4 regions of the Bradyrhizobium sp. 930_D9_N1_4 genome follow, and region 4 is predicted to be linked to each of the others. Evidence: predicted binding sites of a transcription regulator. Region 4 holds the regulator's gene; each other region holds the start of a gene.
What was found. The regulator PhoB, encoded in region 4, activates phosphate uptake and scavenging genes when phosphate is short. The targets are predictions, from matches to a motif close to TGTCATNNANCTGTCAT.

Region 1 (7,658 bases), 5.7 Mb from region 4:
TAGCGGCCGTCCTTGACCTGCTCCACGATCAGCGCGACCGGGATGTTGTCGACCACGAGCTCCAGGAACTTTTTCGTGCTCTCCAGCTCCTGCGACAGCGAGCGGCGGTCGGTGATGTCCTCGAACACGATCAGCAGGAATTCGGGCTTGTTGCTCTCGTTGCGGACCACGATCCGGATCGAGGCCACCATGCGCTGGGTGGCGCCGCGCTCGACTTCGAATTCGTTACGGTACTGGCCGGCGGGCGCGATCAGCGCGGCGCGATCGGTCGCCTCGATGCTCGCCGCAGATTTGGGCCCGAACAGCTCGCGCGCGTTCTTGCCGACGACCTGATCTCGCGAAAACCCCCAAAAGCGTTCATACGCGCTGTTGGCGAAGATATAGCGGCCATCCTCGATGTTCTTCGCGGCGACGCAGGCCGGCACGTTGTCCAGCACCGTTTCCAGGAACTGCTTGGTGGAGGCGAGCTGGCGCGACAGCCTGCGCTGCTCGCTGACATCGAGATGGGTGGCGACCGAGCCGCCGTTCGGCAGCACGAAATATTTGACCAGGATGGCGCGGCCGTCGGGCAGTTCGGTGATCAGGCCGTTGAGGCTTGCCGCCTTCTCGTAGAACTCGTCGTCGGAGACGCCGCCGAGAACCCCGCGCGCGCGTCGCAACTCAAGGACGTCATAGCCGGTCATGCCGGTCCACAGGTCCGAGCGCGACAGGCCATAGAGATCGAGATAGCGGTCGTTGCAGAAGATGATGCGCCGCTGCGCATCCGTCATCACCACGCCCTGGTTGAGATTGTTCATGGCGGAGGAGACGAAGGCGTTGCGCCGCAACTGCAAACGCCTGGTCCGGCGCAGCGAGGAATGAATCCACAACGCGATCGCGGCCAGAAACGCACAGATGACGATGCCGGCGATCAGGGCTTCCCAGACCAGATTGGGATCGAGCTTGCCGAGATAGCTCGGCGGGGCGAAGCTGTCCGAGAGGGCATAGGCGCGCGCAGGCGCGACCGCGCTGCCCAGGCACACGACGGCCTGCACCGCAATCGGAAGCGTGCTGCCCACGTGCCAGTTCTTCTCAGCCATCAGCCACCCGCGATTTCAACGTCGGATTGTCTGGCTTCACGGGTTTGGATCGGGTAAACGCCTGTACGCGCAACAGAAAAATACGACGTCAAATACGGCAATTGCCCTGACATGATAAATGCTTCCTTAACGGAAAACGGCCGCGCAGCCCGTTTCCCAGGCAAACCGGCGCCATCGGCCCCTTCAGCGAGAATTCTGCACAACCATGGATAGGGTCGATTGTGTCGTCATCGGAGCCGGCGTGGTCGGGCTCGCGGTGGCTCGAAAGCTCGCCCAGGCCGGGCGCGAGGTGATCGTGCTCGAGGAGGCCGAGGCCATCGGCACCATCACCTCCTCGCGCAACAGCGAGGTGATCCATGCCGGGATCTACTACCGCGCCGGGAGCTGGATGGCGCGCATGTGCGTCGACGGCAAGCATGCGCTGTACCGCTACTGCGGCGAGCGCGGCATCCCCCATAAGAATTGCGGCAAGCTGATCGTCGCGACCAATCCGAAAGAGACCGAGAAGCTGCAATCGATCAAGGCGCATGCCGAGGCCAATGGCGTGCTCGACATGCAGCTGCTCTCAGGCGAGGCCGCACGCGCGCTGGAGCCGGCGCTGGCCTGCGACGCCGCGCTGCTGTCGCCGTCGACCGGCATCATCGACAGCCACGCCTACATGCTCTCGCTGCGTGGCGAGGCGGAGGAAGCCGGCGCGGCGTTTGCGTTTCACACCCCGCTGATCCGTGCCAAGGTTTCCGGCGGCGTGATCGAGATCGAGGCCGGCGGCGAAGCCCCGATGACGTTGCAATGCGACCTGCTCGTCAACGCCGCCGGGCTCGCGGCAACGCATGTGGCGCGCCACATCGAGGGCATGCCGATCGACCGGATTCCGCCGGCCTATCTCGCCAAGGGAAACTATTTCAGCTGCAACGCCAGGGCGCCGTTCTCGCGTCTGATCTATCCGGTGCCCGAGCCTGGCGGGTTAGGGGTGCATCTCACCCTGGACATGGTCGGACAGGCACGCTTCGGCCCCGACGTCGAATGGATCGAGACGATCGATTACGAGGTCGATCCGTCGCGCGCCGAGCGTTTCTATCCGGCGATCCGCAAGTACTGGCCGACGCTGCCCGACGGCGCGTTGATGCCGAGCTATTCCGGCATTCGGCCGAAGATCGTGCCGCCGGCGGTGGCCACGCAGGACTTCCTGATGCAAGGCCCGCGCGATCACGGCGTCGAAGGCCTGATCAATTTGTTCGGCATCGAATCGCCGGGACTGACGTCATCGCTCGCGATCGCGGATCACGTCGCCGGTCTCGCAGGACTCTAGGTCCCACGCGATGATGATCGTGCGGCTGCGCACCTTGCAGCAGGGATGAGCGCAATCGCTCTCACCCCTGCCTGAAAGGGTCCAATCAACTCTACGCTGTTACGGGGGTTACTAGTGGAGCGTGTCGCCGGTGTGCTTCAAACGCTCGATCTGGTCCTTGACCAACAACTTCCGTCGCTTCAACTCAACAATTTGCAGGTCGTCTGTTGAAAGGTGCACGAGAGCTTCGTGCAGTTCGTTTTCGAGAACCTTGTGCTTCCGTTCCAATTCAACGAGATGTGCCTGAATTGTCATTCGAAACCTCCTCGGTAGGGTAGAGCCTTGGGATTCGATCCGGACAAGGAAGTCTACATCACCGATTCGTTCTGTCGATGGGTATCCGTCGTCGCAGTGTCATTTTTGAAAATTCATATGTAACGAAGCGTGAGTAAGGGAACCACGCCGGAAAAATCCGTGATATCAATACACTTGCGCGACACTGCTGCGAATCGCCGAAATATCTCGCGAGAGATCGGTGAGCGGCGGCCCGAGATCGCTTGCGATCAGGTCGCGCAAGGACGATAATTTCCACAGGGCATCCACAGCCCAGATCTCACGCCTATCGGTTTTTCGGCCACCGCAGACATGACCAATGAAGACGAGCGTGAGCTGGAATCCGAGCTCACCCGGTTGCAGCAGGAACACCGAGATCTCGATGCGGCGATCGATGCACTGCATCAATCGCCTGCCCCCGACCTGTTGCGGTTGCAGCGGCTGAAGAAGCGCAAGCTGTTGTTGCGCGACCGGATCGCATTCATCGAAGACCAGATCACGCCCGACATCATCGCCTGATCGAGCAAGGCGGTGTGCGCGACGTTCGCGGCATGTGAATCCGCTTGACTCCAAAAGAACAAAATAGGAACATTTAGGCACCCAAAAGCCCCCAGGAAACGCCCAAGCAGCCAAGGACAACGCAGATGCCGGCAACCGCCCTTCTCGACAACAGCCATTATGAACAGGCCTGCGATCAGGCGATCGCGATGTGCGACGGCAATCTGCGCAGCACCATCAAGGCGCTGATCATGGCCAACGAATATCTGGAAGCCGAACTGGAAGAATTGCAGGCCGCGATTTCAGCCGGCTGCATTCCGGAAACCTCGCGCAGCAAGAGCAACGCCGCCTGAGCTGCCAACGATCGGAGCCGACCCATGTCCGATGTCACCTATTACGTTGCATTGCCGTTCCTGATCGATGAGGACGGATCGCCGGTCGCAGGTGCGGCCGAGGAATGTCAGACGTCGACCGCAGCTCTGCGTCGTGCAGAAATCCTGGCGCACGGCGTCGGCCATACCGGCGCTGTCGCGTTCAGCCGCAGCGGCAATCCCCTGACTGGCGAGTTTGGCGACGCGAAGCTGCTGCGAAAATTCGGAAACGTGCCGGAAGACCTCAGCGCACTTTAGGTACTGACCAGCCTGATGCGCGGCTCGTGCCGCCGGTGCGCCTTGCGCACATACATGGCGGCGTCAGCCTCCTCCAGCGCGCGGCCTGCATCGGACTGCGCCCCCAGCAATGCGACGCCGGCCGACGCGCCCGCGGTCACGCGCTGGCCGCGAAAGGTGAACGACAGGCCGTCGACCGCCTGTTCGAAGATCCCGGCCTTCGCCTTGGCATCGGTCTCGCTGAGATTCCAGAGCAGCAGCGCGAACTCGTCGCCACCAAGCCGGCCGACCACGTCGGAAGCCCGGATCTGCCGCGTCAGCGCACCGGCAATTGCCTTGAGCACCTCGTCGCCGGCGGCATGGCCGAAGGAATCGTTGATCGGCTTCAGGCGATCGACATCGAGTACGATCAGCGCGCCGCTGGCGCGGTAGCGCTTCATGTAGGCGATGGCCCGCTGGAGCTCGCGCTCGAAACCACGCCGGTTGGGGATGTCGAGCAGGAAATCGGTGTCGGCGGCGGCCTCGAGTTCCGCGACGCGGCGCTCCGCCGCCTTGAGCTTGCTCCGCAGGCCGCGGATGGTCGCCCTGGTGTGATCGACGGCCGACGCTTCACGTGCGGCCGGCTTGCCCGGTTTCTTGCCAGGTTTCTTGCCAAGTTTCTTGGCCGGGCGCTTGGAGGCGGCTTTGGCGCGGCTGGCGCTGGCTTTCCGGCCCTTTTTGGCCTTCGCAGCGCTCGCCCTTTTTGGTTTCTTCATGGGCATCCTGCTCAATGAAGGCTTGCGGGGATTCACCAAGACAGGATAGTGCATTCCCTTCTCCTTGCCACCGCCTTGCGAGCCACCGGCCGGAACCGTTAATCTGGCCTATCTTTCTGTTTTCCGAGCACAATTGACGTCATGACCGCGCCGATCGCCATCATCATGGGAAGCCAGTCTGACTGGGAGACGATGCGGCACGCCGCCGACACGCTTGCAGCGCTTGGCGTCACCGCCGACACCCGCATCGTTTCGGCCCACCGCACCCCCGACCGGCTGTTTGCCTTCGCCAAGGGCGCCAAGGCCGCAGGTTTCAAGGTCATCATCGCCGGTGCCGGCGGTGCGGCCCATCTACCCGGCATGGCGGCGGCGCTGACGGAACTACCGGTGTTCGGCGTTCCCGTCGAATCCAGGACGCTCAAGGGCATCGATTCGCTCTATTCGATCGTGCAGATGCCCGCAGGCATCCCGGTCGGCACCCTCGCCATCGGCAAGGCCGGCGCGATCAATGCCGCGCTGCTGGCGGCCGCCGTATTGGCCCTGGCCGATCCGGCGCTGGCCGATCGCCTCGCCGCCTGGCGCAAGGCGCAGACCGAGGCGGTTGCCGAACGCCCGGAGGACAAGGCGTGACTGACGCAAAGCAGGTGACGCTGAAGCCCGGCGACACCATTGGAATCCTCGGCGGCGGACAACTCGGGCGGATGCTGGCCATGGCTGCGGCGCGGCTCGGCCTGCGCTGCCAGGTGTTCTCGCCCGATCCGGACTCGCCGGCCTTCGACGTCGTGCTGAACGCGACCTGCGCCGAATATGCCGATGTCGAAGCGCTCGAGCTGTTCGCCAACGACGTCGACGTCATCACCTATGAATTCGAGAACGTGCCGTCCGCGGCCGCGATGGTACTCGATGCGCGCCGCCCGGTGCTGCCCAACCGCAAGATCCTCGAGACCACCCAGGACCGGCTCGCGGAAAAGGATTTTGTCACAAGGCTCGGCATCGGCACCGCAGCCTATGCCGACGTCACCTCCGTGGCTTCGCTGCGTGAGGCCATCGCCAGGATCGGCTTTCCGGCCGTGCTGAAGACCCGCCGCTTCGGCTACGACGGCAAGGGCCAGGCCATCATCCGCGAGGGCGACGATATCGCCAAGGTCTGGACCAGCCTCGCCACCAAATCGGCAATCCTCGAAGCCTTCATCCCCTACGAGCGCGAGATCTCCGTGATCGCCGCACGCTCGGCTACAGGCCAGGTCGAGTGCTTCGACGTCACCGAGAACGAGCACCGCGACCACATTCTGAAAATCTCGCGGGCGCCCGCTCAGATTCCTGACGCACTCGCCGAGGAAGCGCGCAGCATCGCCGGCAAGATCGCAAGCGCACTCGATTATGTCGGCGTGCTTGCCGTCGAGATGTTCGTGCTGGCCAACGGCACCGGACCGAAGGTGCTGGTCAACGAGATCGCCCCGCGCGTGCATAATTCCGGGCACTGGACGCTGGACGGCGCCTCGGTCTCGCAGTTCGAGCAGCACGTCCGCGCCATCGCCGGCTGGCCGCTCGGCAAGCCCGTGCGCCACGGCGAAATCGTCACCATGACCAATCTGATCGGCGACGAGATCAATGATTACGCGAACTGGCTGACCGTCCCGGGCGCGACGGTGCATATCTACGGCAAGGGCGGACCGCGCCCCGGCCGCAAGATGGGTCACGTCACCGAGGTCAGGCCGACCAAGGTCAAGTAGCGGGACCGCAGCAAACGCTGCGATCCCGGCTGGCGATTAGGCGGTCTTCGCGCCCGCGACGACGCCTGAAGGCTCCTCGCTGAGCCAGCGATAAACCACCCCGCCCAGCGCGCCGCCGATCAGCGGTGCGACCCAGAACAGCCAGAGCTGCGACAGCGCCCAGCCGCCGACGAACAGCGCAGGACCCGTGCTGCGCGCCGGGTTCACCGACGTATTGGTGACGGGGATGCTGACGAGGTGGATCATCACCAGTGCAAGCCCGATCGCGAGCGGGGCGAAGCCGGCCGGCGCGCGGCCATGGGTCGAGCCCATGATGACGAACAGGAACATCATGGTCATCACCACCTCGGTGACGAAGCAGACAATCATGCTGTACTGGCCGGGCGAATGCGCATCATAGCCGTTGGAGGCGAAGCCCTTGGTGACGTCGAATCCGGGCGCACCGCTTGCGATCACATAGAGCAGCTCGGCGGCGACGATCGCGCCGCAGACCTGCGCGATCACGTAAGGCAGGATCTGCCCTGCCGGGAAGCGCCCGCCGGCGGCAAGCCCGACGGTGACGGCCGGGTTGAGGTGGCAGCCCGAGATGTGGCCGATCGCATAGGCCATGGTGACGACGCTCAGGCCGAACGCCAGGGACACGCCGACCAGCCCGATCCCGACCTGCGGAAAGCCGGCCGCGATCACCGCGCTGCCGCAACCTGCGAATGTGAGCCAGAATGTGCCGATGGCCTCGGCCGCGTATTTCTTCATATCCATGTGTCGTCTCCCCTGATTCCTGAATGTCCGGAAAAACTCCGGGAACGGCCCCGACCTTGGCGCCAAACCACCCAAATCGGGGCCGTACAAAGGTATTTGTGCCTTATTTAATGGCTGAACTTGGCCCGAAATCCCGTCTGGCGTGTGGACATCCACGGTTTTGTCTGATACATCCGCGCCCTCAAGGTTAAGGGCTTGCGCTTTTTGCCGTCCCTTTGACTTACCAGAATTCAAATCCGATCCACTGAAGAGGATGCCGCGTGCAGGTTCTCGTTCGCGATAACAATGTCGACCAAGCCCTCAAGGCGCTGAAGAAGAAGATGCAGCGCGAAGGCATTTTCCGCGAGATGAAGCTCCGCGGTCACTACGAGAAGCCCTCCGAGAAGAAGGCCCGCGAAAAGGCCGAAGCCGTGCGCCGTGCGCGCAAGCTGGCCCGCAAGAAGCTGCAGCGCGAAGGCCTGCTGCCCATGAAGCCGAAGCCGGTGTTCGGCGCGGGTCCGGGCGGTGATCGCGGCCGTGGTGGTCCTGGCGCAGGTGCCGGTGCAGGTCCGCGCGGACCGCGTTGATCTGAGTTTTCCAAGTCTTTAGTTTTCGATGACGCGGGC
Region 2 (7,658 bases), 6.1 Mb from region 4:
CAGGACAAGGCGCTGGCGATGTCGGCGCTCGAGCAGTTCGACATCGCCTCGCTCGCCGCCCAGCGTGCCGACCAGCTTTCCGGCGGCCAGCAGCAGCGCGTGGCGATCGCCCGCGCGCTGGTGCAGCAGCCCGACATCATCCTGGCCGACGAGCCGATCGCCTCGCTCGATCCGCGCAACACCAAGATCGTCATGGATGCGCTGCTGCGCATCAACAAGCATTTCGGGATCACCGTGCTGTGCAACCTGCATTCGCTCGATCTCGCGCGCACCTATTGCGACCGGCTGATCGGCATGGCGCAGGGGCGCGTGGTGTTCGACGGCGCGCCGGTTGAGTTGACCGACCATGTCGCGCGCGAGCTCTACGATCTCGAAGCCGCCGACGTCATGGGCGGCCATTCTGCACCGGCGCCCGAGGGCGTTCCGGCGCTTGGAACAGCCGCGGCCGCCTGAGCCGTGCCGCATCTGTTTCGTTGCCAGTTTTGCGTCAACCGACCCCAACCGATGAAGAGGGTATCATGATCACTCGCAGAGTCATTCTTGCCGGCGCCGCCGCGCTTGCGTTCACCGCTTCCGCGTCCGCCGAAGACTGGAAAGCCAAATATCCCGAGCTGACCTTCGCGGTCGTCCCGGCCGAGAACGCCTCCGGCGTCACCGAGCGCTGGGCGCCGTTCATGAGCTATCTCTCCAAGGAATTGGGTGTGAAGGTCACGCTCCGCATCGCCAACGACTATGCGGCGGTCATCGAGGGCCAGCGCGCCGGCAACATCCATATCGCCAGCTACGGCTCGGCCTCGTTCGCCCGCGCCCGCCTGACCGGCGTCAAGACCGACGCCTTTGCCAACGACATCAATGCCGACGGCTCGACCGGCTACTATTCGGTGTTCTTCGTCAAGGCGAACAGCGCCTACAAGAGCATCGACCAGCTCAAGGGCAAGAACCTCGGCCTCGTCGATCCGAACTCGACCTCCGGCAACAACGTGCCGCGCTTCGAGCTCGACAAGATGGGCATCGCCGACGCCGACAGCTATTTCGGCAAGGTCGTCTTCACCGGCAGCCACGAAAACGCGATCCTCGCGCTGTCGCAGGGCACGGTTGACGTCGCCGCCAATCAGTGGACCAGCGACGATGATTCCACGCTGGCGCAGATGCTGACCAAGAACATGCTGAAGAATGCCGACGGCTCGGCGATGAAGAAGGACGATTTCCGCATCATCCACAAGTCGGCGGCGATCATCAACGGCCCCTATGCCTATAACTCCGACCTGCCGGACGACGCCAAGGCGGCGATCACGAAGGCGTTCTTCGATGCGCCGGCCAAGGACAAGGTAGCCTTCGATCGCCTTCAGGATGGCCAGAAGAAGGGCTTTCATTCCGCCGCCACCAAGGATTGGGATGGCACGATCGAGCTGATCAAGTTCGTCGATGCATTGCGTAAGAAGAAGGCGTCCTGAGCTTTCGGGACGAGCTACTTGAGCCGGGTCGATGGACCCGGCTCTTTCTCTTTGGACTTCCCTTTTGACCCGTCACTTTCCCTGACCAGATGACCGTCGCGGTTTCGATCCTCCCCGAGCATCAGCTCGCCGTGCTCAACGCCGCATATTGCCAGGCGGTCGCGCGCAGGCGATGGCGCCTGCTGTTCGGCGCCGCGGTGTTCGCCGCCGCGCTGCTTCTCGCCGCGGTCGGCGCGGAAGTGAATTTGCCCACGCTCTTCAAGCATTTCGGCAATTTCATCAGCTATTTCGACCGCATCCTCACGCTCGACACCGGTCAGCGGGTCTGGACCGATGTCGGCGAATGGCTGTGGGGCTGGCGCAAATGGCTGAAGATGCTCGGCGAGACGCTGCTGATCTCCTATGTCGGCACGCTGATCGGCGCGACCCTGGCCTTTGCCTTGAATTTCTTTGCGGCCGAAAACACCTCGCCCTCGCCCTGGCTGCGCTTCGTGGTGCGGCGCCTGCTCGAATTCGCCCGCACCGTGCCCGGCATCGTCTTCGCGCTGATCTTCGTGATCGCCTTCGGCCTCGGGCCGATGGCCGGCGTGCTCGCGATCGCGATCCACTCGACCGGCGCGCTCGGAAAGCTGTTCTCGGAAATCGTCGAGAACGCCGACATGAAGCCGGTCGAAGGCATCCGCTCGACCGGCGCGAGCTGGCTTTCGTGCATGCGCTTTGCCATCGTGCCGCAGGTGACCGCGGGCTATGCCAGCTACGCGCTGCTGCGCTTCGAGATCAACGTCCGCGAAGCGTCCGTGATGGGCTTCGTCGGTGCCGGCGGCATCGGGCAGGAGCTCGTCGTCGCCATCCGCAAGTTCTATTATTCGGACGTCAGCGCGATCCTGCTTACCATCATCATCACGGTCTTCATCATCGACATCAGCACCGGCTGGCTGCGCGGCCGCCTGTTCGGGAAGGAGGCGCGGACGTGACGCCGCAGGAGGTCGATCCCGCGCAGATGCGCGCGCGCTACCCGGATGTGTTCGACCGTCCGGCCTCGGCGCGGCTCGCGATGCCGGCGATGATCGTCGCGGCGTTCGCGATCCTGGTCTACGGCCTCGTCGATCTCGACTTCTCGCCGTCGCGGTTCTTTGCAGGGCTGAGCCAGCTCGGCTGGATCAGCATGATGATGATTCCGCCGGATCCCGGCTCGTCGCTGCCGATCTATCTGAAGGCGCTGGGCGAGACGCTCTCGATCGCGCTGCTCGGCACGACATTGGCCGCGGTGTTCGCGCTCCCGGTCAGCCTGCTGGCCGCGCGCAACGTCATCCCTTCGCAGATTCTGCGCTTCCCCGTACGGCGTTTCCTGGATTCGATTCGCGGCGTCGATACGCTGATCTGGGCGCTGGTCTGGATCAACGTCGTTGGCCTCGGCCCGTTCGCCGGCGTGCTCGCCATTGCCGTCTCCGATTTCGGCGCCTTCGGAAAATTGTTCTCGGAGGCGATCGAGGGCGCCGACCAGAAGCAGGTCGAGGGCATCCGCGCTTCCGGTGGCAGCCCGTTGCACGAGATCCGCTTCGGCCTCTTGCCGCAGGTCCTGCCCGTCATTGCCGGCCAGGTGCTCTATTTCATCGAATCCAATACCCGCTCGGCCACCATCATCGGCATCGTCGGAGCCGGCGGCATCGGCCTCCAGCTCGCCGAGCAGATCCGCGTGCTGGAATGGCAGAAGGTATCGTTCCTCATTCTGATGATTCTGGTCGCGGTCGCCGCGATCGATTTCATTTCGAGCAAGCTGCGGTTTGCGATTATCGGGCGAAGGGCTGTGGCCTGAGCACCGGTGCCGTAGGGTGGGCAAAGCGCAGCGTGCCCACCATTTTCAATGATCGAGAAAGATCGTGGGCACGGCGCTGTCGCGCCTTTGCCCACCCTACGGCTCCGGTATCGGGGAGAGAGTCCCTACGACTCCACCAAAAACTCCACCCGCTCCGCCGCGAATCGCGAATGCTTCGTCATCAGCGGCTTGCCTGCGAGATCGTGGTCGGTGGCGTCGACCACCAGGATCGGCCGTCCGAGCGGAAGATCCAGCCGTGCCGCGTCGGTCGCATCCACGATGCCGGCCGTGATCCTTGTCGCGCCGCGGCGGTAGTCGCGGACGCCGTAATGTTCGAGCAGCTTCGTCATTGAGCGCGTCGCGGCGAATACCTCGCCGGCGCCCGGAAACAGTTCGGCCGACATCCAGGTGGTGGAAACGCAGATCGGCGTGCGGTCGGCGAGGCGGATCGCCTCGATCCGTACCAGCGGCGCGCCGGTTTTCAAGCCGAGTTCCCGCGCCAGCTCACGGGTCGCGACGTCATCGGAGGCCTCGATCATCCGCCCATGCGGCTCGCGGCCGTCGGCACCGACGATCTCGGAGAAGCGCGTGCGCGAGCGCAAGGGATAGGCGAGCTTCTGCGCTTCGACATAGGTTCCGCTGCCGCGCTCGGCGCGCACGATGCCGCGCTCGGCAAGCGCGGCCAGCGCGCGCCGCACGGTGTGGCGGTTCACCCGATAGGTTTCGGCGATCTCCATCTCGCCCGGCAATTTGTCGCCGGCCGCAAAGCGGCCGTCGGCAATGCCGCGCTCGATGCCGTCGGCAACGAGGCGCCACAGCGCGACGCCCGAGGAGGCGGTGTCCTGCATGCTCATGTCGCCGGCAACCTACTCCAGAAATCACACCTTTGTCACGAAACAGTCATGGCGTTTGCGTATCAAGTTGTCTAGTATCATAGACAACTTGGATTCGGCAAGTTCTGCAGAAGGCTCGGTGGATTTGGTGACCCAGCACAACAATCAGCAAGCCCAGCGCCAGGCCGCAATGGCGGTGCTGGCGCATGCGGAGGCGGGCGAGATCGCCGCCCGCCTCCGCAACTTCGCGCTTCCCGTCCACCAGGATCTGCGCGCGCCGGAAAACGGTCTCGTCATGCTGCGCGGTCGGGTCGGCGGCGACGGCGCGCCGTTCAATCTCGGCGAAGCGACGGTGTCGCGCGCGGCGGTGCGGCTCGCGAGCGGCGAGGTCGGTTTCGGCTACACGCTCGGGCGTGACGGTGAAAAGGCCCGTCTGATCGCGCTGTGCGACGCGCTGGTGCAGTCGCGGGATTTCGGCGATGCGGTGGAGCGCGATGTTATCGCGCCGTTGCGCGAACAGCTGACGGTTCAGCGCAAGCAGGCGGCGGCCGAGACCGCCGCGACGAAGGTTGATTTCTACACCATGGTGCGCGGTGAGGGGTGAGGTCATGACCACGATTGCCGAACTGCCCCCGGGCTTCGTCGATAAGGTGTTGTCGGCGCAATCGACCTTTCGTTCCGTCATGGACGCGATGGCGCGACCGGGCTCGGTCCAGCGCATCGTGCCGATGGCGGGAACGGCCGGCCCCATGATGCGCGGCACCGCCGCGATCGCGCTGACGCTGTTCGACCACGACACGCCGCTATGGCTCGATGCGCGCATGTCGGACAGCTCCGAGGTCGTGAAATGGCTGAAGTTCCACACCGGTGCGCCGGTCGTGCCGGACTCCTCGATCGCGAGCTTCGCGCTGATCAGCGACGGCGCCCTGCTTCCGGCGCTCGAACGCTTCGCGCTCGGCACCAACGAATATCCGGACCGATCGACCACGGTGATCCTTCAGGTCGAGAGCCTCGACAGCGGCCGCAGCTTCGAGCTGCGCGGCCCCGGCATCGACGGTGTCGCGACGCTTCAGGCCTCGATCAAGCCGTTCGACCTGTTCGAGCGCCTGCGCATGAACGATCCGCTGTTTCCGCGCGGCATCGATGTGGTGCTGGTCGCCGATGACGCCGTGGTCGCGATCCCCCGCACCACGCGTGTCGTGAGCAAGGAAAGCTGAAGCATGTATGTCGCAGTCAAAGGCGGCGAACGCGCCATCGAGAACGCCCATCGCCTGCTCGCCAATGCCAGGCGCGGCGACCAGAGCGTTCCGGAGGTCTCGCTCGACCAGATCACGGAGCAGCTCGGGCTTGCCGTCGACCGCGTCATGAGCGAAGGCTCGCTCTATGATCGCGAGCTCGCGGCGCTGGCGATCAAGCAGGCCCGCGGCGATCTGATCGAGGCGATCTTCCTGGTCCGCGCCTTCCGCGCCACCCTGCCGCGTTTCGGCGCGAGCGAGCCGGTCAACACCGGTGCGATGCGGGTGCAGCGGCGGGTGTCCGCGACCTTCAAGGACATTCCCGGCGGCCAGATCCTCGGGCCGACCTTCGACTATACGCATCGCTTGCTCGATCCCTCGCTGGCCGAAGGCTTCGTGCCGGAAGTGCCGGCAACGGCCGAGGCTTCGACGGCGCCGACGCCGCGTGTGACCGACATTCTCGGTCGTGACGGGCTGATCGAGTCCTCGCCGCAGGCCGAAGACGGCGCCGGCGTCGGCGATCTCACCCGCGAGCCGCTGAATTTTCCGGCGGACCGTGACCTGCGCCTGCAAAATCTCGCGCGCGGCGACGAGGGCTTCCTGCTTGCGATGGGCTATTCCACCCAGCGCGGCTATGGCCGCAATCATCCCTTCGTCGGCGAGATCCGCTTCGGCGAGGTCGAAGTCGAATTCTCCGCGGAGGACGTCGGCTTCGCCGTGCCGCTCGGCGCCATCGAGCTGACCGAGTGCCAGATGGTCAACCAGTTCAAGGGCTCGGCGACCGAAGCGCCGTGCTTTACCCGCGGCTATGGCCTCGCCTTCGGCCAGAGCGAGCGCAAGACCATGTCGATGGCGCTGGTCGATCGCGCGCTGCGGGCTCGCGAGCTCGGAGAAGACGCCGTGGCCCCCGCGCAAGATGAAGAGTTCGTGATGTCGCATTCGGACAATGTCCAGGCGACCGGCTTCGTCGAGCATCTGAAGCTGCCGCATTATGTCGACTTCCAGTCCGAGCTCGGTCTGCTCCGCAAGCTGCGCAAGGAATTTGCCGAGGCCAATGCGCCCGATGCCATGAAGGAGGCCGCGGAATGAACGCGCCCGCCTACAATTTCGCCTATCTCGACGAACAGACCAAGCGGATGATCCGCCGCGCGATCCTCAAGGCGATCGCGATCCCCGGCTACCAGGTGCCGTTCGCCAGCCGCGAAATGCCGATGCCCTATGGCTGGGGCACCGGCGGCGTGCAGGTCACGGCCGCGATCCTCGGCCCGCAGGACGTGCTGAAGGTGATCGACCAGGGCTCGGACGACACCACCAACGCGATCTCGATCCGCAAATTCTTCGCCAAGACCGCCGGCGTCGCCACGACCACGGCGACGATTGACGCGACCGTGATCCAGACCCGTCACCGCATTCCGGAGACCTCGCTGCACGCGAACCAGGTGCTGGTCTATCAGGTGCCGATTCCGGAGCCCTTGCGTTTCCTCGAGCCTCGCGAGACCGAGACGCGGCGCATGCATGCGCTGGCCGAATACGGCCTGATGCATGTGAAGCTCTACGAGGACATCGCCCGCTTCGGCCACATCGCGACCGCCTACGCCTATCCGGTGAAGGTGAATGCGCGTTACGTGATGGACCCGTCGCCGACGCCGAAATTCGACAATCCCAAGATGGACAATTGCCCGGCGCTGCAATTGTTCGGCGCCGGCCGAGAGAAGCGCATCTATGCGATCCCGCCCTACACGCAGGTGGTGTCGCTCGATTTCGAGGACCATCCGTTCGAGCCGTACCGCTTCAACGCGCCCTGCGCATTGTGCGCGGCCGAGAATTCCTATCTCGACGAGATCGTCACCGACGACAAGGGCGGGCGGATGTTCGTCTGCTCGGACACCGACTATTGCGAAGGCCGTCAGGCCGCCGGCCATCACGGCAGCCTCAGCGCCGCGCCGTACAAGGAAAAGGCGGGCTCACATGGCTGATGCTCTGGAAAACGACCAGCCTTTGCTGGTCGCTAACTCTCTCAGCAAGTCCTATGGCCGCATCGCCGCGTGCCGCGACGTCTCCTTCGCGCTCTATCCCGGCGAAGTGCTGGCGATCGTCGGTGAATCCGGCTCGGGCAAGTCGACGCTCTTGCAAATGCTGTCGGGCCAGCTCACGCCGAGCGCCGGCCATGTATCCTACCGGATGCGCGACGGAATCACCCGCGATCTCACCACGCTGGGCGAAGCCGAGCGCCGCTTTCTGTACCGCACCGACTGGGGCTATGTGCACCAGGATCCCGCACAGGGCCTGCGCATGGCGGTCTCGGCCGGCGCCAATGTCG
Region 3 (7,658 bases), 4.4 Mb from region 4:
GGTGCGATAGTCCTCGTCGATCGCAGCCGGCTCCGTGCTCAGCGTCAGATGTCCTCCCGACGGCATGGCATCCTGCGCGTTCAGCGCTAGGTTCAGCACGGCAGATTCGAGCTGGGCGCGGTCGGCAAAGGCACGGATCGTGCCCGGACCGAACGCCGTCTTGATCTCGATGTTTTCACGCAAGGTGCGCTTGAGCAGCTTGGACATGGATCCGAGAAGCTCGCGGCAGTCGATGGTCTGCGGCTGGAGCAACTGGCGGCGGCTGAACGCGAGCAGCTGCTGTGTCAGCTCTGCGCCACGCTCGCCCGACTGGCAGATGTCGTCGGCAAACTGCCGCAAGTCGGGCCGGGCCTTGAGCTGTTCGCTCAAATGCTCGGCGTTGCCGATGATGACGGTCAACAGATTGTTGAAGTCGTGGGCGATGCCGCCGGAGAGCTGGCCGACCGTTTCCATCTTCTGCGCCTGCTGGAGCTGCTGCTCCGTCAGCTTGCGCGCGGTCAGATCGTGGACAATACCGACATAGATCAGCTCGCCGTCCTGCCACGCCTGGCCCACGGACAGATCCATCGGAAAGTGTGACCCGTCCTTGCGCAGGCCGACAGCTTCCCCGGTCGCAAAACGCCGCGCCTGACCGCTGGATGGGAGCGTTTTCTCGTCGGACATCAGCATGCCGATGTCGAGATTCATGACCTCGTCGGCGCGATAGCCGAACAGCCTTTCACAGGCGGGATTGAACAGGAGAATGCGGGCTTGCGCGTCGAACAGGATGACGCCGTCGACCGCGGTGTCGACGATTGCGGTGAGGCGCGTCATGCTCTCACGCATCGCGCGCTGGGCGTCTCCGACCTGCCGGAGCAGCTGCGCCGCATCCCGGCTCTTGATCTCCTCCTCCTCGAGCGCGGCCTGAACCTTCTGGAGCTCGAACGGGGAGGGGATGGTCAGGATTTTGGGCAACAGCGGCCAGAGCGCGCCGGCGGTGAACACGGATGCCACCGCGGTCGCCGCCTTGACCAGACCCTCGATGCCGTAGATCGGGACCCACAGCGTGTAGATCGAGAGCACATGCGTCAGGCCGCAGGCCATGATGAACACCGCGAAGGCCCAATAGACCCAGCCGAACTGGAGGTCGCGCCGCCTGGTGACCAGGATCGTCAGGGCAAACGGGATCGAGAAATACGCTGCCGCGATGAGGGCGTCCGAGAGGACATGGAGCCAGATCAGTTCGGGCTCCCACAGCAGGCAGATGCCGTGCGGTGAGAACATCGAGGAGTCGAGAAGGCGTTCGAAGTAGGCCCACATGGCATGATCCCGAGAGGATGAAGGACGAAGCCGGCCTGCACCAAGAAGCCGGCTTGCATCAACGTGTCGCTGACGAATCCATCAACGTTTCACTCATTCGAATGAATACGCCAAGGCCGGGCGATGCCGAGGTCATATTTCGGTGGATGTGCACGTCTGCGGGACGACAATGCCGCGCGGCCCTGCATCCGCCTGATTCGCAGCTTGCTGGCATTCCGGGGGCGCGCTAAGGACAGGCGATGATCTCGCGAGGTTCCGCCTCGACAACCCGGAAAGCCGCCCCATGACGACGCCCGTGGCGCTCACCATCGCCGGCTCGGATTCGAGCGGCGGCGCCGGCATCCAGGCCGACCTCAAGACCTTTGCCGCGCTCGGCGTCTACGGCGCATCCGCCATCACGGCGCTGACGGCGCAGAACACGCGCGGCGTCACCGGCATTCACGCGGTGCCGGCCGAATTCGTCACCGCGCAGATCGATGCGGTGTTCTCCGACCTCGAGGTCGGTGCGGTGAAGATCGGCATGGTGGCGCAGGCCGCAAGCATCGATGCGATCGCAGCCGCGCTGTCGCGCTGGAGGCCGCGCCATATCGTGCTCGATCCCGTGATGGTCGCAACCTCCGGCGACCGGCTGCTGGCATCCGAGGCCGTGGAGGCGCTGCGCAAAAAACTGATGCCGCTGGCCTCGGTGATCACGCCCAATCTGCCGGAGGCCGCGGCGCTGCTCGACGAGCCGGTCGCGGCAAGCGAGGCCGCGATCGAAGCTCAGGGACGCCGGCTGCTCGCGCTCGGCTGCCGGGCGGTGCTGATCAAGGGCGGACATGGCCAGGGCGCCGAGAGCATCGATTATCTCGTCAGCGGCGAAGGAACGATCGCGCTCGCCGCACCGCGCGTCGCCACTAGGAACACCCATGGCACCGGCTGCTCGCTGTCGTCGGCAGTCGCGGCGGGCCTCGCCAAAGGCGAGGATCTCGATCAGGCCGTGCGCAGCGCCAAGGCCTGGATCAGCGCGGCGATCGCGGCCGCCGACCGCTTCAGCGTCGGTCACGGCCACGGGCCGGTCCATCATTTCCACAAGTTTTACTGACGCGGGCTTCGCACGGCGCGACTGATCCCGCCGTTAACCCATCAAGCCATGCTGTTTCGCATCTTCCGCAAGGCCTCTGCGGCGCCATGTCGCCTGATTGTCGCATGCGACTGATATTCGCGGGGAGGGCGAGGCAAGGTCTGATTCGTATCTGAGGGTGCCTCAAGGGTTCAATCTGTCATCCCCCTGTCACGGGACATTTGTTACAGGCTGGCGCATGGGAAGTTACGATGTGAGTGACGAGAGCCCGGAACGGCGCTTTCGCACGTTGTTCATCTCCGACGTTCATCTCGGGGCTCGCGGTTCTCAAGCCGATCTTCTGCTCGATTTCCTGCGCTATCACGATGCCGATACGATCTATCTCGTCGGCGACATCGTCGACGGCTGGGCGTTGAAATCGAACTGGCACTGGCCGCAATCGCATAACGACCTGGTCCAGAAGCTGCTGCGCAAGGCGCGCAAGGGCGCCAAGGTCATCTACATCCCCGGCAATCACGACGAGTTCCTGCGCAACTATTACGGCACGCATTTCGGCGGCATCGACGTGGTCGAGAACACCGTGCACACCGGCGCGGACGGCAAGCGCTACCTCGTCATCCACGGCGACATCTTCGACCTCGTGGTGCAGAACGCGCGCTGGCTCGCCCATCTCGGCGACAAGGCCTACGACTTCGCGATCCAGATGAATCGCTTCGTCAACTTCTTCCGGCGCATGTTCAAGGTGCCGTATTGGTCGCTGTCGCAATGGGCCAAGCAGAAGGTCAAGAACGCCGTCAATTATATCGGTGCGTTCGAGCAGGCGCTTGCCGCCGAAGCGCGGCGTCACGACGCCGACGGCGTGATCTGTGGCCACATCCACTACGCCGTGATCCGTGACGAGGGCGGCATCCGCTACATGAATTGCGGCGACTGGGTCGAGAGCTGCACGGCGCTGGTCGAGCACGACGACGGCCATTTCGAGATCATCACCTGGGCGGATCACGCGCAAAAGCCGGCGCAGGTCCCGCAGGTTGCAGCCAGAGCTGCATGACAAAGGCAGCCTGATGCGCATCCTGGTCGCGACCGACGCCTGGCACCCGCAAGTCAACGGTGTGGTTCGGACGCTGACCAAGCTCGCTGACGCAGCGCAAGCGCTCGGCGTCGAGTTCACGTTCTTGACCCCGCAATCGTTCCGCACGTTTGCAATGCCGAGCTATCGCGACCTGCGGCTCGCGATGCCGCGCCCGGCGCGCATCGCCAAGCTGATCGCGGAGGCGCAGCCGGACAGCATCCATATTGCGACGGAAGGGCCGATCGGCCTGATGGTCCGCCGCTATTGCCGCCAGCGCAAGCTGCCGTTCACGACCAGCTTCCACACCCGCTTTCCCGAATATGTCCGCGCAAGGGTGCCGGTGCCGGAATCCCTGATCTGGCGGGCGCTGCGTCGGTTTCATGCACCCAGCCGTGCCGTGATGGCGGCAACGCCGGCGCTGGCCCGCGAACTCGGCGAGCGCGGTTTTGCCAATGTCGCGCTGTGGCCGCGAGGCGTCGACACCCGCCTGTTCCATCCGCGCGCCATCGATCTCTGTCTGCCGGGGCCGGTGTTCCTGTCGGTCGGCCGCGTCGCCGTGGAGAAGAATCTCGAAGCGTTCCTCGAGCTCGATCTGCCCGGCACCAAGGTGATCGTCGGCGACGGCCCCGCGCGTGTCGCGCTGGAAGAAGCCTATCCCGATGCGATCTTCCTGGGCGAGAAGCACGGCGAGGAACTTGCAGATATCTACGCTGCCGCCGACGTCTTCGTGTTTCCCAGCAAAACCGACACCTTTGGCCTGGTCCTGCTCGAAGCGCTCGCGAGCGGCCTGCCGGTGGCGGCGTTCCCGGTGAAGGGACCCCGCGACGTCATCGGAGATGCCCCGGTCGGGGCGCTGGATCACGATCTCCGCAACGCCTGCTTCACCGCGCTCGGCATCTCCCGTCAGGACTGCGTCGAATTCGCCTCCAGTTACACCTGGGAGGCCTCGGCGAAAGCGTTCGTGGACAGCATTCTGGCGGTTGGCGCGGTGCTGCCGGGCCGGAATGGTGTGGAACAGCCACGCTTCGTCGCCTGAGAGGGGAAATCCTCGCGCGGAGGTGTCTTGCCCGCGCCTCATCGGCCGCGATAAGGTCTGTCATGACCGAACAGCTCCTCCCGATCGGCCCAGCCGATATCGATGCCGCCGCGCGCGTGCTCGCGCCCTTCGCCGTCCGCACCCCGCTGTTGTCCTTTCCCGTGCTCAACGAGCGCGTCGGTGCCAAAGTGTTCCTGAAGCCGGAGATGCTCCAGCGCACCGGCTCCTTCAAGTTCCGTGGCGCGTTCAACAAAGTGTTCTCGATCCCGCAGGCCAAGCGCGCCGGCGGCGTCGTCGCGTTCTCCTCCGGCAACCACGCCCAGGGCGTGGCGGCGGCGGCTAAGATCCTCGACATGCAGGCGACCATCGTGATGCCTGCGGACGCGCCGCTGTCCAAGCGCGAGCGCACCAAATCCTACGGGGCCGAGGTCGTGCTGTACGACCGCTACAACGACGACCGCGACGCGATCTCGCGCGGCATCGCCGAGAAGCGTGGCGCGACGCTGGTCAGGCCCTATGACGATCCCTTCGTGATTGCGGGGCAGGGCACCGCCGGCCGCGAGATCGCGGAAGACATGGCAACCCTCGGCCTTTCGCCCGACATCGTGGTGGCGCCGGCCTCCGGCGGGGGCCTGATCGCGGGCGTCGCGACGGCCGTGAAGGCGCGGTATCCGTTGGCCCAGATCGTGGTGGCCGAGCCCGAGGCGTTCGACGATCACAGCATTTCGCTGACCGCGGGTCACCGCGAGCCGCATGCGCCCGCGGGCCGTACCATCTGCGATGCATTGATGGCCTTGATCCCCGGCGAGATGACCTTTGCGATCAACAGCAAGCTGCTGGCGCGTGGCGTCACCGCATCGGACAAGGAAGTCGGTGCGGCCGTTGCGTTCGCCTATCACGAGCTGAAGCTCGTGGTGGAGCCCGGCGGCGCGGTGGGCCTTGCCGCTCTGCTGGCAGGGCGTCTCGACGTCGCCGGCAAGAATGTCGTCATCGTGCTCTCCGGCGGCAACGTCGATGCGGATCTGTTCGCCGAGCTGGTGGCCTGAGGTTCTGATCGTTTGACATGAAGAAGGGGCAGAGCGTTTCCGCTCTGCCCCTTCTTTGCGTTTGTCGTTTGGTGGATTCCAACTTGCCGCTTGCTCGGTGCAACCTCTCCCGCTTGCGGGGGAGGTCGGCGCGAAGCGCCGGGTGGGGGTTCCTCCTCTTGGGGAGTCTCTTTGCGGAAGCACCCTCTCCCCGACCCTCCCCCGCAAGCGGGAGAGGGAGCGCACCTTCTTCGTGGCATCAGCGCATGAAGCCGCGGTGGTTGTTGCCGCCGCCATTGCCCTGCGACTGGTTCATCGACTGGCGGAAGTTGTTGTTGCCGCCGTTGTTGACGATCCGGTTGGTTGTGTTGAACTGCGGGCGGCTGTTCTGCACCTTGTTCACCTGGGTGTTGTTGATCTTCGCACCGTTGTTGACGCGGATCGGGTTGTTCTGCGTCTGAACGGTCACCGGCTTCGCATCGACGTTCGAGCCGCCCTTGCCGACATTCACCGGCATGCTCACGATCTTGCCAGGCCTGCCATTGGTGGTGCCGGCATTGTTGTTGGCGCCGTTCTGGTTGTTGTTGGTTGCGGGCAGGGTCACGATCTTGCCGATGCCGCCATTGCCGTTGGTCGTGTTGGTCGGCGCAGGCAGGGTGACGATCTTGCCCGGGTTCTGCGACGGCGTGCCGTTCGGCTGGTTGTTGCCTGAAGGCAGGTTGCCGATCTGGCCGCCATTGCCGAGCTTGCCGATGCCGTTGTTGTCGCCCGGCTTCTGCACGATCGGCAAATTGCCGTTGATCTGGCCACCATTGTTGCCCTGCTGCAGCGGCATGTATTTGGGCTGGCCGAGATTGCCGATCTTGAAGGTCGGGTTGATGTTCTGCGGCGCCAGGAATTTGGTCGCCTGCATCAGGGGGATCTGCTTCGGCTGCGCTTCGAGGTTCAGCGCGACCTTTGCATAGGGGGTGTTGCCGTAGCTGTTGTAGAAGTTCTTGTAGCCGAGCGGCGAGTTCGCGAGCACCGCCTTGTGCCAGGCCTGCGTGAGCTGCAGGTTCGAGAGCAGCCAGCGGACGTGATCGCACAGCGGGTCGTGCGGGTACATCGTGATGAACTCCTGATAATACTCAGGACGTCCCTCGGACACGACGTAGTCGTAGGCCTGGCGGGTCGAACGGCTCGGCAGGTTGGAGGCCATCTGCACGACGGGCGTGTTGACCGGTGCGCGGTTGGCGGCCACTGCGGTGTCGCCGAAGAAGGTGAAGTCCGAGGTCAGCGACGAGCTCTCCCACGGGATCTGCGCGCCGCTGGTGGTCTGGTTGACTTCGAGGCGCACGCGCTTGAAGAGCTGCTCTATCGGCACGTTGGGCTCGCGCGCGACGTTCAGGAAGGCTTGCGTATAAGGGCTGTGGCCGCCGGTGCCGTCCTGCGCTTCGGCGCCCGGCGCGGTCGAGTAGCCGACGATCGAGCCGTTCGGCGCATCGACGATGGCGAGGCCGCGGCCGGCGTCATTGACGTTCGGGAAGGGATTGTTGCGGCAGGCATCGAGGATGACGATGCGCATGCGGCTCGGGATCGTCTCGAGCGTCGACATCACGTCGACGAGGCGCACCGAATTGTTGACGAGCTCGGTCTGGCTCGACACCTTGGCGTCGACCGGAACGAGATAGTTCTCGCCGGCGAGCTGCACGCCGTGACCGGCGTAATAGACCATCGCCACCGTGTTCGGGCCGCGCGCGGAGACTTTTGCGGAGAAGTCCTGGACGACGCGGAGCATGTCGTTCTGGGACAGGTCGGTCGCGGAGACGACCTCAAACCCGGCCGAATTCAGAAACTGCGCCATCGACTCCGCATCATTGTCGGGATTGGCGAGCTGCGGCGCGTTCTGGTAGTTCGAATTACCGATCACCAGCGCCACCCGCTGTTCCGGACCTTGCAGCGCGGTGGGGGCAGGCTGGACCGGGGCGACTTGCGCGGACACAGGGCCGCAGGCGAAGCCGAACAGGCTGCCCAGCAGGCTCGCGGTCATCAGGAAGGGCTTTAGGCGGAACATGGCGTGCTCCTCTGGCACTGATCTCGATACGAGATTGGTTGCGAGGAAACCTGGCCGCGTTCGAGCTGCGGGTCCGTGATCCCTGTCACCATGGTGCCGTGCGTGATCTG
Region 4 (7,658 bases):
GGCCTTCAGGCCCGGTTTTCATGTCAGGGGATTGGGAAACCATGGCGCATTATCTGGGGTCGGAGGACAGAAATAAAAGGGGTGCGAGCGCCTCAAACTCGGCGGCGTCCCGGGGCGCGCGATAGCGCGAACCCGGGACCCATAACCACAGGATTGCGTTGTAGCGCACGACGACAACTCCGAGTCCTCGTCAAACGACGTCCTGTGGTTATGGGTCCCGGATCTGCGCTTCGCTTGTCCGGGACGACAGCGGAGGGTGGCGCAGCCACCGCTCCGTCGCCTCATCACTTCACCGCGTCGAAGCACCAGGCCAGAATGCCCTTCTGCGCATGCAGGCGGTTTTCGGCCTCGTCGAACACGACCGATTGCGGGCCGTCGATCACCTCGTCCGTGACTTCCTCGCCGCGATGGGCGGGCAGGCAGTGCATGAACAGCGCATCGGACTTGGCCAGCGACATCAGCTTGGAATTGACCTGGTAGGGCTTGAGCACGTTGTGACGGTGCTCGCCTTCCTTGTCGCCCATCGACACCCAGGTGTCGGTGACGACGCAATCGGCGCCCTTCACGGCGGCTTCCGCATCGGTGCCGAGCACGATCGACGCGCCGGTCGATTTGATGAAGTCGCGCATCGCCTTTTTCGGTGCGAGCTCCGGCGGCGTGGCGACGTTGAGCTTGAACTTGAAGCGCTCGGCGGCGTGCGCCCAGGAGGCCAGCACGTTGTTGTCGTCGCCGGTCCAGGCCACCGTCCGGCCCTCGATCGGGCCGCGATGCTCCTCGTAGGTCATGAGGTCGGCCATCACCTGGCACGGATGCGAGCGCCGCGTCAGGCCGTTGATGACGGGCACGGTCGCATATTCCGCAAGCTCCAGCAGGGCCTCGTGATTGAGGATGCGGATCATGATGGCGTCGACATAGCGCGAGAGAACGCGCGCGGTGTCGGCGATGGTCTCGCCGCGGCCGAGCTGCATCTCGGCGCCGGTGAGCATGATGGGCTCGCCGCCGAGCTGGCGCATGGCGACGTCGAACGACACGCGGGTGCGGGTCGAGGGACGCTCGAAGATCATCGCCAGCGTCTTGCCTTCGAGCGGCCTCACCGGCTGATGCGCCTTCTGCTTCGCCTTCATGGCGGAGGAGGCTGCGAGCATGCTCTTGAGCTCCGACAGCGGCAGCTCGTTGATATCGAGGAAGTGCTTCGGCGTTTTACTCGGGGACTTGCTCATCAGCTTGCCGCCCGCTTGTTGCCGGCAAGCGCAGTGCAGGCACGCTCTAACCGCCCGACGCTGTCCTCGATCTCCGCTTCGGTGACGATCAAGGGTGGCAGGAAGCGCACGACGTTGTCGCCGGCGCCGACGGTGAGCAGTTTTTCGTTGCGCAGCGCCGCGACCAGGTCGCCGGAGGGCACCACGGCCTTGATGCCGATCAGAAGCCCCTCGCCGCGCACTTCGCTGACGACATCAGGATGCCGGTCGATCACGGAAGCGAGCTTCTGCTTGAGCAGCAGCGACATCCTCTGCACGTGGTCGAAGAAGCCGGGCTTGAGCATCACGTCGAGCACGGCATTCGCCGCCGCGATCGCCAACGGATTGCCGCCGAAGGTCGAGCCGTGGGAGCCCGGCCCCATCCCGGACGCCGCATCCGCGGTCGCCAGGATCGCGCCGATCGGGAAGCCGCCGCCGAGCGCCTTCGCCAGCGACATCACGTCGGGTGTCACACCGGTGCGCCGATGCGCGAACAGATCGCCGGTGCGGCCCATGCCGGTCTGCACCTCGTCGAACGCGAGCAGCAGGCCCTTCTCGTCGCAAAGCTGGCGCAACGCCCTCAGGAAGGAAGGCGTCGCCGAGCGCACGCCGCCCTCGCCCTGGATCGGCTCGATCAGGATGCCGGCGGTCTGCGGACCGATCGCCTTCTTCACGGCCTCGATGTCACCGTGCGGGATCTGGTCGAAACCATCCATCGGCGGTCCAAAACCTTCGAGATATTTTGCCGAGCCCGTCGCAGCCAGCGTTGCCAGCGTGCGGCCGTGGAAGGCGCCTTCGAAGGTGATGATGCGATAGCGTTCCGGGTGCCCCTTGGAGAAGTGATGATGGCGGACCAGCTTGATCACACCCTCCAGCGCCTCGGCGCCGGAATTGCAGAAGAACACGAAGTCCGCAAAGCTCTCATGGCACAGGCGCGCGGCAAGCTTTTCGCCGTCCGGGCTCTGGAACAGGTTCGACATGTGCCAGAGCTTCGTCGCCTGCTCCTGCAACGCCGTGACCAGCGCGGGATGGGCATGGCCGAGCGCGTTCACGGCGACGCCGGAGGTAAAATCGAGGTAGCGGTCGCCATTGGTCGCGATCAGCCAGCAGCCTTCGCCGCGCTCGAAACCGAGGTCGGACCTGGCGAAAACGGGGAGCAAATGCGGCGCTGCGCTGTTAGTCATGACGGTCACTTGATTGTTGCGGACGGTGTGAGCGTGCATTGCGCAACGCACCATCAACCGGCCCGGAAAACGAAACGTGCCGCCTTTTAAGGGCGGCACGTGGGGCTATCTTATGCCTGGCAAGACGGGTGTCAATGCCGCCCGGAAAGCCTCGCGAAACGCAGAATCCGTAGTCTTGCGGTGGCGATTTGCGGGATTTTCGCCACGGAACATGTGGAAGCGAGTCGGCGGACTCTTGCGCGTGAGTCACGCCATATTGTAGCGTTTGGCTTGTCAGATACGACATCTCGTGCGGCAGTTCTGATCCCAAGAGTCCTCTTGTACCGGCGTAAGCGTTCGGGCGTTCAAGTTGCGCCCGGCGAGCCTTAAGGGATTCTGGCGGCACGGGTTTTTCGAAGCTTAGGCATTCGCTGTGCGGCCCCAGGATGGCAGGCGCCGGCGAAGGAAAGGGTGCAATGACGGTTTTGACCTGGTCGGATGATCGCGTCGAGCAGCTGAAAAAGCTCTGGGAGGCCGGACTTTCGGCCAGCCAGATCGCGGCAGAGCTCGGTAATGTCACCCGCAACGCCGTGATCGGCAAGGTGCACAGGCTCGGCCTGTCCGGCCGCGCCAAGAGCCCCTCATCCGCTGCGCCCCGGCCGCGCAAGGCGCGTCCCGCCCAGCACATGATGCGGGTGAGCCGTCCCATCGCACGCGGCAACACCGCGCTGGCGCAGGCCTTCGAGGTCGAAGTCGAGGCTGAACCGGTTACTTACGACAACGTGGTGCCGATGAGCCAGCGGCTGTCGCTGCTGGAGCTGAACGAAGCCACCTGCCACTGGCCGGTCGGCGATCCCTCGAGCCCGGATTTCTTCTTCTGCGGCGGCAAGGCGCTCTCGGGCCTGCCTTACTGCGCCCAGCACTCGCGCGTCGCGTATCAGCCGGCCGCTGATCGTCGCCGTGCACCGGCAAAGCCCGGGCCGCGCTGAGCACGGCCTCAGGCGACATCGAGAAAAAGAAAAGCGCGCCATCCGGCGCGCTTTTTTGTTGGCTTATTGGCCGTTAGCTTGACGCCTGCTCTGCCTTCGCAAAGCGGTCGTCGAGCGCGTAGCCGGCGCCGCGGACGGTGCGGATCGGATCCTGCTCGCGGCCGAGATTGAGCAACTTGCGCAGGCGGCCGATATGGACGTCGACGGTGCGCTCGTCGATATAGATGTCGCGGCCCCAGACGCTGTCGAGCAGCTGCTCGCGCGAGAACACCCGGCCCGGATGCTCCAAGAAGAACTCCAGCAGGCGATATTCGGTCGGGCCGAGATCGATCGGCCGGCCCGAGCGCGCCACGCGGCGCTTGTCGCGGTCGAGCTCGATGTCGCCATAGGCGAGCACGGTGGCGAGCCGCTCGGGGCTAGCGCGCCTGAGCAGGCCCTTCACACGCGCCAACAGCTCCGGCACCGAGAACGGCTTGACGATGTAGTCGTCGGCACCGGTCGCTAGCCCGCGGACCCGCTCGCTCTCCTCACCGCGTGCGGTGAGCATGATGATCGGGAGCTGCTTGGTCTCGGGGCGGGTACGAAGCCGCCGGCACAATTCGATGCCTGACAGCCCCGGCAGCATCCAGTCGAGCACGATCAGATCGGGGATGTGCTCCTTGAGGCGGGTGTCGGCGTCGTCGCCGCGCATCACCGTCTCGACGTCATAGCCGTCGCCTTCGAGGTTGTAGCGAAGCAGCTCGGTGAGAGCTTCCTCGTCTTCAACCACCATAATGCGTGCGCCCATCGGGTCGTCGCTCCTTCAGGAAATCAGGTATTCGGGACCGACGTGGCGAAAGTCGTCATGTCGCCCTTCGGACGCTTGTCGGTGATCGCCTGTCCCTCGATCATGTAGAACACGGTCTCGGCGATGTTGGTGGCGTGGTCGCCGATGCGCTCGATGTTCTTGGCGCAGAACATCAGATGGATACAGAACGAGATGTTGCGCGGATCCTCCATCATGTAGGTGAGGAGCTCGCGGAACAGCGATGTGCAGATGGCGTCGACTTCCTCGTCGCCCTTCCACACCGCCATCGCCGCCGGCAGGTCGTGCGCGGCGTAGGCGTCCAGCACCGACTTGACCTGCTGCTGCACGAGGTCGGTCATGTGCTCGAGGCCGCGGAACAGTTTGAGCGGATGGAAGTCCGTCTCCAGCGCCGCGACGCGCTTGCCCATGTTCTTGGCGAGGTCGCCGATGCGTTCGAGATCGGTGGCGACGCGCATCGCGCCGACGATCTCGCGCAGATCGACCGCCATCGGCTGGCGGCGTGCGATGGTGAGAACGGCACGCTCCTCGATCTTCTTCTGGAGCGCGTCCAGCTCGGCGTCGATGGTGACGACGCGCTGACCGAGCGCGACGTCGCGGCGGATCAATGCGCCGACGGAATCGACGATCATGCGCTCGGCGATGCCGCCCATCTCGGCGACCAGGCGGGTGAGTTCCTGCAGGTCGGTGTCGAAGGCTTTTGCGGTATGTTCAGAACCCATGTCCCGTCTCCTCAGCCGAACCGGCCGGTGATGTAATCCTGCGTGCGCCGATCGCTCGGCGACGTGAAGATCTTGTTGGTGTCGTCGAACTCGATCAGCTCGCCGAGATACATGAAGGCGGTCTTGCCGGAGACGCGCGCCGCCTGCTGCATGTTATGGGTGACGATCGCGATCGTGTAATCCTCGGACAGCTCCTGGATCAGCTCCTCGACCTTGGCGGTCGAGATCGGGTCGAGCGCCGAGCAGGGCTCGTCGAACAGGATCACCTCGGGCCGTACCGCGACGGTGCGGGCGATGCAGAGGCGCTGCTGCTGGCCGCCGGAGAGCGACAGGCCGGAGGCATTGAGCTTGTCCTTGACCTCGTTCCAGAGCGCGCCGCCACGCAGCGCCTTCTCGACGCGGCCATCCATCTCGGATTTCGAGATCTTCTCATAGAGGCGGATGCCGAACGCGATGTTCTCGTAGATCGTCATCGGGAACGGCGTCGGCTTCTGGAACACCATGCCGACGCGGGCGCGCAGCAGATTGAGGTCCAGCCTGGGGTCGAGGACGTTGGTCTGGTCTAGCATGAGCTGACCGGTGGCGCGCTGGCCCGGATAGAGGTCGTACATCCGGTTGAAGATGCGCAGCAGGGTCGACTTGCCGCAGCCCGACGGGCCGATGAACGCCGTGACGCGGTTGGCGCCGAGCGTCAGGTTGATGTTCTTCAGCGCGTGGTGCTCGCCGTAATAGAAATTGAGGTTGCGAACCGTCACCTTGGCCGGAGCTTCGGGCAGCGGCTGCGAGCCGGGATGGACGGAGGCCGTACTGACGGAAACAGACATGTCGCTCATTTTGCAGTCCTCTCGGCGCTCAGGATGCGTGCGCCAATGTTCAGGGCAAGCACGGTCAAAGTGATCAGCAGGGCGCCGCTCCAGGCCAACTGCTTCCAGTAGGCATAGGGGCTCTGCACGAAGTTGTTGATGGTCACCGGCAGGTTGGCCATCGTCTTGTTCAGGCCCAGGCTGAAGAATTGGTTCGACAGCGCCGTGAACAGCAGCGGCGCGGTCTCGCCGGCGACGCGGGCAGTCGCCAGCATCACGCCGGTGATGAGACCCGACCGGGCCGCACGATAGGCGATCCGCTTGATCACCAGCGAGCGCGGCAGGCCGAGCGCGGAAGCCGCCTCGCGCAGGGGATTCGGCACCAACAGCAGCATGTCCTCGGTCGTGCGCAGCACCACCGGGATCACGATGACGGCAAGCGCAAGGCTGCCTGCGATCGCCGAGAAGCCGCGCATCGGCACCACCACCGCGCCATAGATGAACAGGCCGATGATGATCGAGGGCGCCGAGAGCAGGATGTCGTTGATGAAACGGATCACCGAGGTTAGGCGATCGTTGCGGCCGTATTCGGCAAGATAGGTGCCGGCGAACAGGCCGAGCGGCGCGCCGATGCCGACGCCGATCACCGTCATGATGACCGAACCGACGATGGCGTTGCGCAGGCCGCCTTCGGTCGAGCCCGGAGGCGGAGTGTCCGCGACGAAGAGCTCGAGGTTCAGGCCGGCCAGGCCGTTGAAGAGCAGCGTGACCAGGATCAGCGCGAGCCAGGTGACGCCGAAGACGGCTGCGGCAAAGCAGAGCCCGCGGATGACGACGTCCTTGCGGCGACGGCGCGAATAGATCGGATTGAGGGCCATGACTTTACTTCCCCGCCTTCTTGTCGAGCCGCATCAGCATCAATCGCGCCGCAGCCAGCACGAAGAACGTGAGTACGAACAGCAGGAGACCGAGCAGGATCAGGCCGGACTGATGCAGGCCATCGCTCTCGGCGAACTCGGATGCGATCGCCGCCGAGATCGTGGTGCCCGGCGCGAAGATCGATGAGGAGATACGGAACGAGTTGCCGATGATGAAGGTGACCGCCATGGTCTCGCCGAGCGCGCGGCCCAGCGCCAGCATGACGCCGCCGATGATGCCGACGCGGGTGTAGGGGATGACCACGCTGCGGACGACTTCCCAGGTGGTGCAGCCGACGCCGTAGGCGGCTTCCTTCAGCACCGGCGGCACCGTCTTGAACACGTCGACCGAGATCGAGGTGATGAAGGGCAGCACCATGATGGCGAGGATCAGCGCGGCGTTGAACATGCTGAGATAGGACGGGGGACCCGCGAAGATCGCGCCCAGCACGGGGACGCCGTCGAAGATCCTGATCATGAAGGGCTGGAACGTGTTGGCCAGGAACGGGCCGAGCACGAAGAAGCCCCACATGCCATAGATGATCGAGGGAATGCCGGCGAGCAGCTCGACCGCCATGCCGATCGGGCGGCGCAGCCATTGCGGGCAGAGCTCGGTGAGGAATATTGCAATGCCGAGACCGACCGGAATGGCGATCAGCATCGCGATGAAGGAGGTGACGAGCGTGCCGTACATCGGGCCGAGCGCGCCGAGCACAGGGGGATCTGCTGACGGCGCCCAGCGCTGCGTCCACAGGAAGGAGAAACCGTATTCCTTCATCGCCGGGAAGGCCCCGACGATCAGCGACAGGATGATGCCGCCGAGGATCAGCAGCACGGAGATCGCGCTGAGCCGCGTGATCCAGTAGAAAGTGACATCGCCGAGCTTGAATGCGCCTAACGCCTTGGCGCGATCATAAGGTCCAGCGGCATCAATTACATTGCTCTCGACAGCCATCTCAGCCACGCCGATCCCCTGTACTGACTATAAGTGTTTTTGAATTGCCGGTCTCGTGCCCCGGGC

Region 1: the regulator PhoB is predicted to act here: its motif matches at 2,769-2,785, upstream of AB7532_RS30635 (YdcH family protein).
Region 2: the regulator PhoB is predicted to act here: its motif matches at 4,158-4,174, upstream of phnF (phosphonate metabolism transcriptional regulator PhnF).
Region 3: the regulator PhoB is predicted to act here: its motif matches at 2,560-2,576, upstream of AB7532_RS24580 (UDP-2,3-diacylglucosamine diphosphatase).

What each region holds. Positions count from the first base shown of each region.
Region 1 is NZ_CP197236.1:6,434,648-6,442,305, forward strand. Features, by position in the region: gene AB7532_RS30625 (sensor domain-containing protein) at 1-1,079, opposite strand, end outside; gene AB7532_RS30630 (NAD(P)/FAD-dependent oxidoreductase) at 1,285-2,388, shown strand; gene AB7532_RS30635 (YdcH family protein) at 2,500-2,682, opposite strand; gene AB7532_RS30640 (YdcH family protein) at 3,013-3,219, shown strand; gene AB7532_RS30645 (hypothetical protein) at 3,345-3,551, shown strand; gene AB7532_RS30650 (hypothetical protein) at 3,576-3,827, shown strand; gene AB7532_RS30655 (GGDEF domain-containing protein) at 3,824-4,561, opposite strand; gene purE (5-(carboxyamino)imidazole ribonucleotide mutase) at 4,703-5,191, shown strand; gene AB7532_RS30665 (5-(carboxyamino)imidazole ribonucleotide synthase) at 5,188-6,294, shown strand; gene aqpZ (aquaporin Z) at 6,331-7,053, opposite strand; gene rpsU (30S ribosomal protein S21) at 7,314-7,619, shown strand.
Region 2 is NZ_CP197236.1:6,843,575-6,851,232, reverse strand. Features, by position in the region: gene phnC (phosphonate ABC transporter ATP-binding protein) at 1-453, shown strand, start outside; gene phnD (phosphonate ABC transporter substrate-binding protein) at 519-1,454, shown strand; gene phnE (phosphonate ABC transporter, permease protein PhnE) at 1,544-2,428, shown strand; gene phnE (phosphonate ABC transporter, permease protein PhnE) at 2,455-3,270, shown strand; gene phnF (phosphonate metabolism transcriptional regulator PhnF) at 3,396-4,124, opposite strand; gene phnG (phosphonate C-P lyase system protein PhnG) at 4,243-4,707, shown strand; gene phnH (phosphonate C-P lyase system protein PhnH) at 4,712-5,320, shown strand; gene AB7532_RS32570 (carbon-phosphorus lyase complex subunit PhnI) at 5,324-6,427, shown strand; gene AB7532_RS32565 (alpha-D-ribose 1-methylphosphonate 5-phosphate C-P-lyase PhnJ) at 6,424-7,314, shown strand; gene phnK (phosphonate C-P lyase system protein PhnK) at 7,307-7,658, shown strand, end outside.
Region 3 is NZ_CP197236.1:5,147,687-5,155,344, reverse strand. Features, by position in the region: gene AB7532_RS24590 (PAS domain S-box protein) at 1-1,299, opposite strand, end outside; gene thiD (bifunctional hydroxymethylpyrimidine kinase/phosphomethylpyrimidine kinase) at 1,583-2,383, shown strand; gene AB7532_RS24580 (UDP-2,3-diacylglucosamine diphosphatase) at 2,601-3,413, shown strand; gene AB7532_RS24575 (glycosyltransferase family 4 protein) at 3,427-4,470, shown strand; gene AB7532_RS24570 (threonine/serine dehydratase) at 4,533-5,516, shown strand; gene AB7532_RS24565 (caspase family protein) at 5,755-7,548, opposite strand.
Region 4 is NZ_CP197236.1:700,695-708,352, reverse strand. Features, by position in the region: gene AB7532_RS03290 (Hsp33 family molecular chaperone) at 1-43, opposite strand, end outside; gene argF (ornithine carbamoyltransferase) at 285-1,220, opposite strand; gene AB7532_RS03280 (aspartate aminotransferase family protein) at 1,220-2,422, opposite strand; gene AB7532_RS03275 (GcrA family cell cycle regulator) at 2,878-3,390, shown strand; gene phoB (phosphate regulon transcriptional regulator PhoB) at 3,464-4,177, opposite strand; gene phoU (phosphate signaling complex protein PhoU) at 4,201-4,917, opposite strand; gene pstB (phosphate ABC transporter ATP-binding protein PstB) at 4,929-5,750, opposite strand; gene pstA (phosphate ABC transporter permease PstA) at 5,747-6,598, opposite strand; gene pstC (phosphate ABC transporter permease subunit PstC) at 6,603-7,592, opposite strand.